4 regions of the Bariatricus sp. SGI.019 genome follow, and region 3 is predicted to be linked to each of the others. Evidence: a T-box and tRNA genes for the amino acid it is inferred to sense, from the RefSeq annotation. Region 3 holds a T-box; the other regions hold tRNA genes.
What was found. The T-box of region 3 lies ahead of leuS (leucine--tRNA ligase). A T-box ahead of a tRNA ligase gene usually reads a tRNA of that ligase, here a tRNA-Leu.
Positions count from the first base shown of each region.

Region 1 (3,654 bases), on a different contig from region 3:
TCAGGATAATCCAGTGGGATGGTTAGATTGGAGTAAACTAGAAAAGAAAAAAGAATTGCATGATTTTGTAAAGAAATTGATCGAAATACGAAAAGCATATCCGGTGTTCTGGCCGGAAGAAGAAATGCGGGGAATTGATCAAGTCAGTTGTGGAGTCCCTGATGTGTCTTATCATGGTGAGAGCGCGTGGAGAGTTCCATCGGAGGTTTCCAGCAGGCAATTAGGAGTTTATTATAGTGGCGCTGCTGTCGGAGGAGACGACTGCTTTGTGGCATACAATATGCATTGGCAGGAGCATCCATTTGCTTTACCGGCATTGTCGTCAGGAAAGAAATGGTATAAAATAGCTTCAACCAGTGAAGGAGTTTTAGAAGAACCAGAACTTTTGGATAATCAGAGACTGGTCGAAGTAGCAGAAAGGACTATTATGCTGGTTATAGGCAGGAAATAGCATGAGATTGGTACAGAAAATTAGACTCACATCTTATCAATTAAAATGGATTGCAATTATTACAATGGTCATAGACCATACGGGTGCAGTCCTTTTTCCAGAATGTATGTTGATGAGGGAGATAGGAAGAGTGTCCTTTCCAATATTTTGCTTTTTGTTAGTGGAAGGGTTTTTTCATACGCATGACTTATATCAATATATGATAAGGCTTGGAACTTTTGCTGTAATCTCGGAGATTCCCTATGACCTTGCTTTTCGTGAAACAATATTGGAATTCACTCATCAGAATGTTTTTTTTACTTTACTTTTAGGCGTGCTTATGATGTATGTGTTGCAAATGGCAGGTGAATGGCCGACGAAAGTGGTTGAAGTATTATTGGTGATGTGGGCGGCTGTATGTTTGAAGACAGATTATAGTTTTAAGGGAATTCTTTTGATTTTGGTTTTTTATTTGTTTCGTCAGAATAAAAGATTGAAACTGGCAGGGGGAATTTTGTGGAACTTTCTCTGGAAAGGGAACTTGCAGAGATATGGAGCTATTGCGATGTTTCCTATTGCATTATATAATGGAGAACGAGGAAAAGGAATAAAATACTTTTTTTACATTTTCTATCCAATGCACTTGTTCCTGTTATTTTTGATGAAAAGATTGATTGGATGATGAAAGAAAGAGAAGTAAAGAGATATGAAAGCTTTGCAACATTTGAAGACGATTAATCACCATAAATGGCTGGTTATGAAAGGTTGTTTTAAAGTAGGACTCTATAAACAAGGATTACTCCATGATCTGTCCAAATATACGCCAACAGAATTTTTGGTAGGATGTTGGTATTATCAAGGAAATCGAAGCCCTAATAATGCAGAACGGGAAGCAACCGGATATTCGCAGGCATGGCTTCATCACAAGGGCAGAAATAAACATCATTACGAATATTGGATTGATTATAGCGTGAATCCAGAAGAAGGTATTGTTGGGCTTAAGATGCCTGTGAAGTATGTAGTAGAAATGTTTGTAGACAGGATTGCAGCGTCTAAGACTTATCAAGGCGAGAATTATATGGATTCGCATCCGTTGGAGTATTATGAGAAAGGTGCTGCGAGACTAGGTAAGATGATCCATCCTGAGACAGCAAGATTGTTACATTCATTATTGAGGATGTTGGCAGATGAAGGAGAAGAAAAAACATTCTATTACATAAGACATCATGTGTTAAAGAAAAAAAGTTAAATTAGTTGTTGACTTTTGTAGTATAGTGTAGTATTATAATCTTCGGGCAGTTGATAAAGACGCCACTTGCGGAAGTGTCGGAACTGGCAGACGAGCAAGACTAAGGATCTTGTGACTATTGCAGTCGTGTGGGTTCAAGTCCCATCTTCCGCATCCTAATACAAAAAGGTTCAACCCTATGGGTTGGACCTTTTTGTATTAGGAGCCGAAGCGTCCCTTGAACCCGAGGTTCAAGATCTACGCTTCGCTCCGGTCGGCGCAGAGCAGACATCCCCCGGATGTCTTGCGCCTCATCTTCCGCTTGCGATAGAAATAGTAGGGAATCAGCAAAAGTGCTGTGGATGCCCAGGCGAGAGGATAACTGATCAGAATGGTGGATATACTATGATGGATTGGTGTCATGATTAAAATCCAAGGCAATCTTACGCCGCAGACACCGCCAATTGTTATCAGAGATGGAATCAGTACATCTCCCATACCGCGAAGGGCACCGGATATTATCTCTACAAATATATAGATGCTGTAGCTTGGAACAATATAGAGCAACATATATACTCCAATCTCAATGACATTCTCATCTGTGGTAAAGAGATGGAATAATGGGCGGGCGAATATCATCAGACATGCCAGGATTGTTCCGCAGATGGCCAGGGACATTCCAAGGCTTATGCGTACACTTTTGTATACACGGTTCATTTTCCCTGCACCATAATTCTGTCCGGAGAAGGTGGTAACGGAAGTGCCCAGTGCTCCGCTGATTGCCCAGAAAATGAGATCCATTTTTCCGAAAGCCGCCCATGCAGCAGTGGTATCGGTGCCGAAACCATTGATGGCAGATTGAATGATCATGTTTGTAAGTCCATAAGTGCAAGCCTGAAGTCCTCCCGGAAGTCCAATGCGAAGTTCTGATTTTAGGATTGATAGAGTGGGACGGATGGAACGAAGTTCTAATTTCAGCATATTGTAAGAAGTCATGAGTGATCTCGTTACCAGAATTGCACTTGTCCCCTGAGACAAGATAGTGGCAATAGCGGCACCAGCAATCCCCATTTTCAATACAACCACAAAAAGAAGATCCATTGTTATATTCAGGACGCAGCAGATGATCAGATAATATAAAGGCCGTCTGGAATCACCAATAGCCCGCATAATACTAGATCCCATGTTGTATATTAGTGTAGCAATAATTCCAAGAAAATAAATTCTTAGATATAAAACAGAATCGTCCATTGTATCTGATGGGGTGTTCATAATTTCTAAGAGCCATGGAGTAGAAAACCATCCGACAATAGAGATTATGATACTTACAATAATTGCAAAGGCGTATGAAGTATGTAAGCCTTTGTGAAGATTCCTGGAATCACATGCACCATAGAATTGTGAGATGATTACGGTTGCACCAGTAGATAGAGCAGTAAAAAATGCAACCACCTGATAAGAGATGACCGAAGCTGATCCTCCGACACTAGCCAAAGCTTCTTTTCCTACAAATCTACCCACAATGATGGCGTCCACAGTATTATATAATTGTTGAAACAACGTTCCAACTGCAATAGGAACGAAAAAGATTAATAGTTGTTTCCAGATAATCCCTTCTGTTATCTGATTTTTCCCCAAATTTGTTTTTGACATGATATAAACACTCCTTTATAGGAAAATTATAGCATTATAAAAGAAAAACAACATCCATATTTTGCGAAAAACCAATATATATTTGGCAAATAGTGTATAATAATAAAAGAATTAGAAATCTTAGAAATATTGGCATTCTTGGTTGTGCAAGGAGGAGAAAATATGTTGGAAAAAATAGATTTGACGAAGAGTCTTAGTAAGACGGAATATAAAGAAAAGATGTTGGGATATGAATCGAAACTTGGGAAATTACAGCGGGAATGCAAAGAGTTAGGGATTCCCGTTATGATTGCCTTTGAAGGGTATGGAGCATCTGGAAAAGGAGTGCAGATAGCGCAATTGA
Region 1 covers NZ_JBNPOQ010000009.1:63,641-67,294, forward strand. The annotation lists gene ACQRD1_RS07325 (alpha-amylase family glycosyl hydrolase) at 1-451, shown strand, start outside; gene ACQRD1_RS07330 (TraX family protein) at 453-1,112, shown strand; gene ACQRD1_RS07335 (DUF5662 family protein) at 1,137-1,679, shown strand; tRNA gene ACQRD1_RS07340 (tRNA-Leu) at 1,748-1,832, shown strand; gene ACQRD1_RS07345 (MATE family efflux transporter) at 1,917-3,311, opposite strand; gene pap (polyphosphate:AMP phosphotransferase) at 3,474-3,654, shown strand, end outside.
Region 1: it encodes a tRNA-Leu, which carries the amino acid that the T-box ahead of leuS (leucine--tRNA ligase) is inferred to sense. The anticodon was not compared.

Region 2 (3,654 bases), on a different contig from region 3:
GCAATTATCCATGAAGCGGCAATCGGAAGAATTAATGATGAACAACTTGTGAAACTGCGTACATTGGGTATGACGGAGGAGGAAGCAGAATCCATTATTATTGAAAATTTCCTGAATTAGGAGATGTGCAGAGAAAGGACATCAGATGAAGATTAAAAAAAGACTGAAAGTATGGAAAAAAGCAATGCATATGGAACTAAGAGAGCACAGAAGCTCATTTGTTGTGTATGTGGTTCTTCGTATGCTGGTAATATTGATGATGGTGCTTCAGATATTTAATAAGAATTATGAAAATGTATTCTTGTGTATTCTGACATTATTACTGCTTTTTGTTCCAAGCTTTATACAGATTAATCTGAAAATAGAACTGCCTACTGCATTGGAAATTACGATATTAATCTTTATATTTGCAGCAGAAATCCTTGGAGAGATCCAAGCTTATTATATCAGGTTTCCGTTCTGGGATACCGCGCTGCATACGATCAACGGATTCCTGGCAGCGGCAATTGGGTTCGCACTGGTAGATATCCTGAACCGAAGTAAAAAATTCTCAATACAATTATCGCCAGTGTTCGTGGCAATTGTAGCATTCTGCTTTTCCATGACGATCGGCGTGTTGTGGGAATTCTTTGAATGTAGTATGGATCTTTTCTTTGGATTGGACATGCAGAAAGATACGATCGTACATAGTATTCACTCTGTGATGTTGGATCCGGCGGGAGCAAACACCCCAGTTGAAATTGACAATATCACGGATGTGGTAGTCAATGGACAGAGTCTGGGCCTTGGCGGTTATCTGGATATCGGACTTCTGGATACTATGAAAGATCTGTTCGTTAACTTTATTGGCGCAGTTGTATTTTCCACGATTGGTTATTTTTATGTGAAGAATCGTGGAAAGGGCAGATTCGCGAAACGCTTCATCCCCCGGCTCAAGTCTCAGGATGCTGATTTCCTGAAGCAGGTAGAGACGGAAGACGAAGAGTATGAAAAAAATCGCTTATCGGATCAGGAATTTCCGAATCAGACAGCTGATAATGCCAGCGGCGCAAAGCGGAAGTAATGTTGTGTGTAAAGTACCATATACCGCAAGTGCGCCTTGCACTCCCTGGAGTGGATTCAGAGATGTCGGAACGAATCCGTGAAATAAGTAAGCCAGGTAAGAACCTACGAAGATAAATACAAAAGAGAACAGGCCTCGTCCTGTATCCTGACAGCGGCCCTTGCGGCCGCTTTTTTTACTGCCAAATAACACCATCAGAAAAGTGATAACCTCAAAAAGCAGTAAGAATAACGCAATCCCCGCATAAGCGCCTAAGATATAATTTTTGTCTGTAATAGCATGGAAAATATCTCCGTAGGCACTGTAATTATTCCAGAAATTTACAGTCAGTGTATATGTGATTATCGCGATTAAAATTAAAGTTGCTCCGCGAAGCAAAAGATTAACGGCTTTATAGATTATTTTTCCACCGGTTTTAGCAGCTTTTCCTGCAGGGGAGAGCAGATTCGGTACTCTGCGGCGCTTTTTGCGCTTCTTCTTATCTTCTTCAGAAGAGTTTTCCTCCTCATCTTCATATTTATCATAATCATAATTTTCTTCCAGATAGTCAATGTCATCATCGTCATCTAATTCTGAGAGATTCGACAGAACATCCCTGTAATCGTCATCTTCATCTTCAAAAAAGTTTAGGTCGGGGAAATCTTCCTGATATATGACTTCGAAATCATCACCAAAAAAATCCTCGGTATCTTTCCTTACTGTGTTACCATTTATACTCATATACTCAAACCCTCCTTAAACGATTTCTTATTGTAGTATGTTTAGTCAAAAGTCTCAAGGGATATCACAAAAAGTTCACGAAGACATAAGGTTTTCTTTAGAATTGTAGAAAAGAAAAAAACCGAAAACAGTGAAGTTTTCGGTTTTTTTATAAAAATAATAGATGCGGAGAAAGGGACTTGAACCCTCACAGGATTGCTCCCACTAGAACCTGAATCTAGCGCGTCTGCCATTCCGCCATCTCCGCTAACAAAAGATATTCTATCACATAAAACATCATTTGGCAAATACTTTTTGTGTTTTTTTGAAAAAAATTGGCAGAACTATTTTCGAACTTCAATTCCGTTGACTTCCAGGTGGTCATCGATTGCAATGACCAGGCACATCCGGCCATCAATCTCGCGGGTCTCTACCAGGTCGGAGCGCTCTGGATTGACTTTTACGACCACGTCGGGTGTCTCAATCTGGAAGGTCTTGACACTGGCGATGTTGGATGCGAGTAAGGTGTTCTTGTCACCGACCATCTCCTGGAATTCTTCGTCGAAGGATTCCAGCTTTTCTTCTGGAACACCGCTTCTGGTGAGCAGATTCTTAACATCTGGTTTGGACAGTTCCAGAGGATCTGGGTTTTCTTTGCTTCCTTCCAGCATCTCGTTGAGATTGTCGTGGATGTTGCGAACGACTTCATAATCGCATTCATCACCTAGTGTATCACTGATGATAGTCTGGAAGGTGGTCTTCTGATCGCCGGCGGTCAGAGGAATGGTGCTCCCCAGTACATTGCTGATCAGTTCTGGCTGGAGATCTTCTGGTTTCTTGGTATAATAAAGGATATTATGTACATCACTGGCACGATCCTGGAAGGCCGGGAACAGGAAGCCCTTAACTGGGGCTTCTACGATCCAGTCACGGATGCGGTCTTCGATATTATTGGTCAATGCGTTGTAGGTAAGACCTGCTTTTGTGAGGTTGACCGGACAGATGCTGCACAGAATATGTTCGTAGACTGTATCAGAGGCATCGAACATCTCGGAACCATCGGTGGATTTGCCGGGAACATCGTAGACTGCATGAATCAGAATGATGTAATAATTCTCAGCGTAGATATAATTTTCAATAATCTTATCATAGAATTCTTCTACCAGAAGGTCGTCTTCCAGCTTACTGTCACGCAGCTTAAGAAGGAATTCCTGTGTACCTCCGCCTAGCTCCTGCTCCAGTGGGAATTCCATATTAATGAGATTTTTCCCAAGGGTTCCGGACAAGGTATGTTTAAAAATATCAAAGTATTTGAAAGCTTCTTCTTCTGGAAGGGATAAGAAAGCTTTTTTTAGTTCGACTTTTTTCTCTTTCTCATGGTCCACATAGCAGCCACAGATTCGCGTGATTGCGCAGTTTTCCGGGGTGAATTGCTTGCGGATTTCCAGTACTTCTTTCTTATTCATAAGTTACACTCTCCCTTATATACAGACTGTACCCAATCTTAGCATATTCGAGGAAAATTTACAAGATTACGCGAGTGGGGAAATTGGTCGTTGTAAACCATAGAAATCCCAAGTATAATAAAAGTAGATATATGTCAAAATAAGAAAAAGAGAGGGAAAAGAAATGGGAAGTATATTTGACATTTTGGGACCGGTAATGGTAGGTCCGTCCAGTTCTCACACAGCAGGAGCAGCGAGGATTGGCCTGATTGCCAGACAGCTTTTCGGAAGGCAGCCCAAGAAGGCTACCGTATATCTGCATGGATCGTTTGCCGCTACGGGGAAAGGGCATGGAACGGACCGGGCACTGATTGCAGGCTTGTTGGGAATGAAGCCTGACGATATGAGGATTCCAAATAGCTTTGAGATTGCAAGAGAAGAAGGCAT
Region 2 covers NZ_JBNPOQ010000001.1:170,324-173,977, reverse strand. The annotation lists gene ACQRD1_RS00965 (SufB/SufD family protein) at 1-120, shown strand, start outside; gene ACQRD1_RS00960 (hypothetical protein) at 146-1,063, shown strand; gene ACQRD1_RS00955 (hypothetical protein) at 1,001-1,783, opposite strand; tRNA gene ACQRD1_RS00950 (tRNA-Leu) at 1,948-2,030, opposite strand; gene ACQRD1_RS00945 (DUF4317 domain-containing protein) at 2,107-3,228, opposite strand; gene sdaAB (L-serine ammonia-lyase, iron-sulfur-dependent subunit beta) at 3,392-3,654, shown strand, end outside.
Region 2: it encodes a tRNA-Leu, which carries the amino acid that the T-box ahead of leuS (leucine--tRNA ligase) is inferred to sense. The anticodon was not compared.

Region 3 (3,654 bases):
CAGGAAGATCCAGCCCACTGAGGCATGGTGTTGGTCTCACGTTTTGCAGGCTTGCCACACTGAGGACAGGTGCAATTCACCCACTCATCAATACCTGCAAGTGGTGACTCACCGGTTCCTGTCGGCTCATAGGATTCTACATCTGGCAGACGAAGTGGCAATTCTTCTTCCGGCACTGGTACACAGCCACAATCTGGACAATGTACGATCGGAATTGGCTCACCCCAGTAACGCTGACGAGAGAATACCCAGTCACGGAGCTTGTAATTTACAGTTGCACGTCCAATACCGCGCTCCTCAATGATATGTGGTGCTTCTTTCTTCAGCACTGCAGATTCCATACCATTCCACTCACCGGAATTGATCATTGTTCCGTTCGCTTCGGTATAAGCTTCCGTCATATTTTCAATTTCTTTTCCATCTTTCGCAATAACCTGAATAATCGGAATGCCAAATTTCGTTGCGAATTCAAAGTCACGGTCATCGTGTGCAGGTACACACATGATTGCACCGGTACCATAATCGGCCAGTACATAATCAGACAGCCAGATTGGTGTCTTCTCACCGTTTAACGGATTGATTGCATAACTACCTGTGAATACACCTGTCTTCTCTTTATCCTGCATACGATCTACATTAGACTTCATAGATGCATCGTAGATGTATTTCTCAACAGCCTCTCTGGTCTCATCCGTAGCCAGGCTCTTAGCCAGTTCATGCTCCGGAGCAAGAACCATAAAGGTTGCACCATACAAGGTATCTGGTCTTGTTGTATATACCGTAATCTTTTCTTCTCTTCCTTCAACAGGGAAGTCTACTTCTGCACCGTAAGACTTGCCAATCCAGTCAGCCTGCATCTTCTTAACCTTCTCCGGCCAGTCAAGCTTGTCCAGATCATTTAACAGTCTGTCTGCATATTTAGTAATACGGAGCATCCACTGACGAAGATTCTTCTTCGTAACCTCAGTTCCACAGCGCTCACATTTTCCATTTACTACTTCCTCATTGGCAAGACCGGTCTTACAAGACGGGCACCAGTTGATTGGAAATTCCTTCTCATAAGCAAGCCCTTCTTTGAACATCTTTACAAAGATCCACTGCGTCCACTTATAAAAGTCAGGATCTGTTGTATTTACTTCACGATCCCAGTCATACAGTGCTGCAATCTCATTGATCTGACGCTTGATATTCTTAATATTCTCAGCGGTAGAAATTGCCGGATGCACTCCCATCTTAATGGCATAGTTCTCAGCAGGCAGTCCGAACGCGTCCCATCCCATCGGATGAATGATATAGTAACCCTGCTGCAATTTATATCTGCTCCATACATCAGAGATTACATATCCTCTCCAATGTCCAACATGAAGCCCATTTCCTGACGGATATGGGAACATATCCAGACAGTAATACTTCTCACGTTTTGTTCCATCTGCATTTTCTTTGACGTTAACAGGATCTTTTTCCCATCTTTCACGCCACTTTTTCTCAATTGCCTTATGATTATAAGGTACGTTTGACATCTTTCCATTCCTCCTATATTGATTACTTGGTGAGGTTCTACACGAACCTAGTAAGCAATATACAACCTGCTGGCTTAGCGAGGTCCTTTCGAGCTTAGCAGCATGGTTGTCTCCTTACTTACTTGGTGAGGTTCTACACGAACCTAGTAAGCAATATACAACCTGCTGGCTTAGCGAGGTCCTTTCGAGCTTAGCAGCATGGTTGTCTCCTTACTTACTTGGTGAGGTTCTTCACAAACCTGACAATAAAAAAGCCTTCACATCTCTCAAGAGACGAAAAGGCTTAGCTTCCGTGGTACCACTCTTCTTCATATGGAGGTAAAACTCCATATGCACTCATTCTTTTCTGTAACGGGAAATCCCGCTCCTGCCTATACTACTATGACTGCTTCAAATCGCCATAGCATTCAACAGAAGAACTCCGAGGCGAGTTGGGAGATTACGCTTACTGTCTTGCACCACCCGACAGCTCTCTGTAAACGATAGGCTCTTAATACTCCTCATCAACGTTTCTATCATATATAAACTATTTGCCTAATTATTATATGAAGAATGTTAAAATAAGTCAACCCCCTTGTTTTACTTTCCATTACACAACAAACAAAACATTGATCATCTTTCCATGAAAATGTATAATTTTAAGGTTGTTCCCTCTACACCTTTAGTGTATAATAGACATAAGTAAATCGTACTGAGATGTTCAGTATAATATGATACATAAAGGAGAGATTTCCCATGGTAAATTTATTAACAGGTCCGAAAGGCAGCGGAAAAACACAACAAATGATCGAACAGGCTAACGCAAAAGCAAAAGAATGTAACGGCAATGTAGTATTTATCAAGAAAACTCACAGAGATACAGCAAGTGTTGCATTTGATATCCGTACAATTTGTATGGATGATTTCCCGACAATTACCAATACAGACGAATACATTGGATTCTTATATGGCATGTATAGTTCTAACCACGATATCGAATGTATCTTTATCGATGGTATTCTGAAGCATGCTGATATTTCTTTAGACAGCATGCCCGATTTTATTGAAAGACTGAAAAAGATCTCAAAGGAATGTGGTATTGATTTCTATGTAAGCATTAGTGCCGATAAAGCTGATTTATCAGGTGTTAATGCCGAGGGATGCACATTTTTGAACTAATATAACTATTTCAAAAGGAAAGGGCAGTCCAATCGGGCTGCCCTTTATGGTACAAAAAGATGAGTGGGATCAAAGATGCAAAAAAGAAAAGAGCCAGACGCCAGAAGATGAAAAGACTTCGCATAATGTTGTGCATTCTTCTTTTTCTCTTTCTATGTATTCTACTGTTTTTGACAGTGCGTTCTTTTCATTCTAAAGATAAAGAAAAGAAGGTAGAAACACCTCCGCCTTCTGAAAATATTGATACATCCAAAGTCGATGTACAGGAACTAGTGATTAACAGTACAGAACCTTCCGACTCTGAAGCACCGGTTTCTATTACCGTAAGTTCTATGGGTGACTGTACACTGGGAACAGATGTCAACTTTGCGCAATCGACCAGTCTTCCGGCATATTACGATATCAACGGTCCCGATTACTTTTTCCAAAATGTTCGATCCATACTGGAAGCAGATGATCTGTCAATTGTAAATATGGAAGGAACCCTTACCACCTCCGACCAGCGCGCAGACAAAACTTATGCGTTTAAAGCCTCCCAGGATTACGTCAAGATTCTTTCCGACAGTTCTATAGAAGCTGCTAACTTGGCTAACAACCACAGCATGGATTATGGGGAGCAAAGTTATACTGATACAATCAATGCTTTAGATGATGCAGGCATCGCAAGTTTTGGCTTTGAACATGTGAAAATTCTGGACATCAAAGGGATCAAGGTAGGTGTTACCGGTATCTACGAACTTGCAGAACATCTGGAAAAGAAGCAGCAGGTAAAAGAGAATATAGCTGCATTAAAAAAAGCAGGCGCACAATTAATCATTATTAATTTTCACTGGGGAATGGAGCGAGAATACCAGCCAAACGATACACAGAAGCAATTGGCACATCTGGCAATCGACGAAGGTGCCGATCTGGTAATCGGTCATCACCCTCATGTATTACAGGGTATCGAAAAGTATAAAGACAAATATATTGCTTA
Region 3 covers NZ_JBNPOQ010000002.1:106,829-110,482, forward strand. The annotation lists gene leuS (leucine--tRNA ligase) at 1-1,520, opposite strand, end outside; T-box leader at 1,787-2,036, opposite strand; gene ACQRD1_RS01845 (hypothetical protein) at 2,256-2,678, shown strand; gene ACQRD1_RS01850 (CapA family protein) at 2,738-3,654, shown strand, end outside.

Region 4 (3,654 bases), on a different contig from region 3:
GCCGTAGAATATCCGGTTTTTGTCTTCTTTCCACCAGGAATCTTCATATTTTCAAACAGCACAACGCCCAGCTGCTTTGGTGAATTGATATTGAATGTCTCATTGGCTTCTTCATAGATCTCTTTCTCAAGTTCTACAATCTTGGCACCCAACTGATCACCATAGAATTTCAGAGCCTCTGCCTCCACTTTTACACCATTTGCTTCCATCTCATACAAAGTAAATAACAATGGCATCTCTATCTCTGTAAAAAGCTTGTCCATATGACATTCCTTAAGTTTTTCCCATAAACGTTCAGATGCTGTATATGCTGTATATGCTTCATAGCATATCTTAACATACAATTCCGCTTTTTCTTCTATTACAATATCCAATTGTTCTCTTGCAACGTCCTCATAAGTGTAATTGCTCTTTAACGGATTCAACAAATACGCTGCGATTGTCGCATCGAAACAGTTTGAAGTATTACTGATCTTTAAATACTTCATCGCTGATTTCAAATCAAACATAACATATCGTTCTGTTTCTTCGGCTATCACCTCCAGCTGATTCAACAGCCACGAAGTATCTATACCATGCCCAGTTCGAATACAATAAACATTCTGTTCAGAGAAACACAACCCTATTCCCCCGACACCTGCCTGATTGGCAAAAAGTGGTAATACATTTTCCGTATCCTGGAAAACACACGCACCTACACATTTTGCAGCCCTGGCTTTCGTCATAATCTCTTCTGCCATCTGAATATCTGTAACTTCTCGAAACACAGACTCAATCTGATTGGAAGGAGCTGTTACATCAAACTTAGAAAGAAGATTCTTGAACTGAAGCTTCTGAAAATATGCATAAGCCTCTTCAGTATAGATATTTCCAAGCTTTGCGTCCTCCAATTTATAAGGAAAATCAGCATCCACATTAATCGTGGCAAGTTTCTTACTCATCACCGCCATATCCCAATGTTCTTTCAATGCTTTGGAGGCTCTAGGCGGCTTTAATTCATCAACATGGTCATAAGCATTCTCAATCGTATGATATTCTGCTATAATCTTCGTAGCAGTCTTTTCTCCAATACTTGGGACTCCAGGAATATTATCCGAGGTATCGCCCATCAAAGCTTTCAGATCAATAAATTCCAAAGGCGTCACTTGATAACGTTCCTTTACATCCTGCGCGAAATAATCTTCAACTTCTGTTCTGCCTTGCTTGGTCTTTGGAATACGTATCTTCACATGCCCTGTTGCAAGCTGAAGTAAATCTCTGTCTCCAGAAATAATCGCCACTTCCATTCCTTGCTTCTCACAACGTTTAGACAAAGTTCCCAGAAGATCATCTGCTTCCAGGCCGGCTGATTCAATCGTCTTGATTCCCATTGCATGTAAAACATCTTTGATGACCGGGACCTGTTGACGCAATTCATCTGCCATAGGCTTTCTCGTACCTTTATACTCCGCATACATCTCATGACGAAATGTCGGAGCATGAACATCAAAAGCAACTGTCAGATATTCTGGTTTTTCTTCTTCTAAGATTTTGAACATAATTGTTAAAAATCCGTAGATTGCATTCGTGTGAAGCCCATCTGCATTCGTCAGATCCGGCAGGCCATAAAACGCACGATTTAAAATACTATGTCCATCTATCAATACAATCTTTTCATTCATATAGAATTCTCCATTAAAAACAAAACTACCCTATTACTATACACCAAAACATTGGTTTTTAAAAGGAAATTATTCACCAAATCAATTTTACCCTGTTTTTTTTGCAAAATTTCTTTATAAAACCATTGACATTCTCAAATTAAAAGGTTATAATTTATCATGTTGTTGCGAAAAGCAAAAGAACATGCGGATGTGGCGGAATGGCAGACGCACAAGACTCAAAATCTTGCGAGGGCGACTTCGTGTGGGTTCAAGTCCCACCATCCGCATTAAAAACCAGGTCAAGTACGGATCTGGTTTTTATTTTTTAAGAAAAAAGATGCGTTATATCATTTATTAATCTGATATATAACGCATCTTTTTTCTTAAATATATTAGAAACTATCTGTCGGAAACATTGCATCATCAAGTGCTGTCATATCTTCCTGAGAAATATAATATACACCATCAGCATCTGGCTGTACGGTAATTGTAACGATTGCAGGATCACCATATGCAGGATCTTCCATTCTTGCAGCCATAAGATCATACATTCTCTGGAATACCATCTGATTCAATTCCTCATCACTCGGAATCTCTGTCATATTACTTATTTCTTCTGTAAGAGAAGCCGTCACCTCTTCCTGAATTCCTTCAAAGGCTATAAACGGTTCTACTGTAATGTCAATCGTATATGCATCGTTATCCGATTCTTTTGCCTCTCCTACTTCGTATTTTGCATGCTTGACCATATCCAGGAACAATTCTCTGTAACTTGCCATCAGTTCTTCTGATATTCCAAGGTCAGAAAAACCAGCTTCTTCCATTGTTGTGTCAATATTGCCCTCATACAACTCATTTGCCTCATCTTCTGTGGATTTCGTCCATTCGATATAGTCATCAAATTCTCCTTTATAGCTGGCATCCAAAACAGACTTTGCATAAGAACTTGCATCTTCCGCACTCATTCCCCCGCAACCACTCAAAAGAGACATTGCCATAACAAGCAAAACAGCCAAAAGCCCTTTTTTTCTCATTCCTATTCCTCCTACTCCTGTATAAGATATGAGTATACCATACACTTTATTTTTCATAAATTCAACTCTTGACAGGGGACCTTGTTGTTAATTTTCAGTTAATTTTCTGCCAATTTCAAAGCAATCAAATGTTGCAAAATAATCTGCCGGAGTTTCAGCCCTTCGAATTAACTGAGTCGTTCCGTCTTCTTTCAAAAGAACTTCCGCTGATTTTAACTTTCCATTGTAGTTATATCCCATGGAAAATCCGTGAGCACCTGTATCGTGAATCACTAGTAAATCGCCAATATCAATCTTTGGCAACATACGGTCAATGGCAAATTTATCATTATTTTCACACAAAGAACCTGTAACATCGTATTTGTGATCGCATGGATGATTTTCTTTTCCCATAACAGTAATATGATGATAAGCACCATACATTGCAGGACGCATCAAATTTACTGCACATGCATCAACGCCAATATATTCTTTGTGTGTATGTTTTTGATGAATCGCTGTAGTTACCAGGCAACCATATGGTCCCATCATAAAACGTCCTAATTCTGTATAAATTGACACATCACCCATTCCGGCCGGAACCAGAACCTCTTCATATACTCTGCGGACACCGTCCCCTATTATCCGAATATCATTTGGCTCTTGATCAGGTGTATACGGAATTCCAATTCCCCCAGACAGATTGATAAACTTGATATGCACACCTGTTTCCTTCTGAAGTTTTACTGCCACTTCAAATAATACCTTTGCAAGCATAGGATAATATTCATTCGTCACAGTATTACTTGCAAGAAATGCGTGAATTCCAAATTCTTTTGCTCCTTTTTCTTTCAATATTTTAAATGCATCAAATAATTGTTCCGTTGTCATACCATATTTGGCATCTCCTGGATTGTCCATAATATCATTACTGATTTTAAACAATCCACCCGGATTGTAGCGACAACTAATGATCTCCGGAATATGTCCAATTGTTT
Region 4 covers NZ_JBNPOQ010000017.1:11,325-14,978, reverse strand. The annotation lists gene polA (DNA polymerase I) at 1-1,661, opposite strand, end outside; tRNA gene ACQRD1_RS11290 (tRNA-Leu) at 1,848-1,930, shown strand; gene ACQRD1_RS11285 (hypothetical protein) at 2,036-2,677, opposite strand; gene ACQRD1_RS11280 (diaminopimelate decarboxylase) at 2,765-3,654, opposite strand, start outside.
Region 4: it encodes a tRNA-Leu, which carries the amino acid that the T-box ahead of leuS (leucine--tRNA ligase) is inferred to sense. The anticodon was not compared.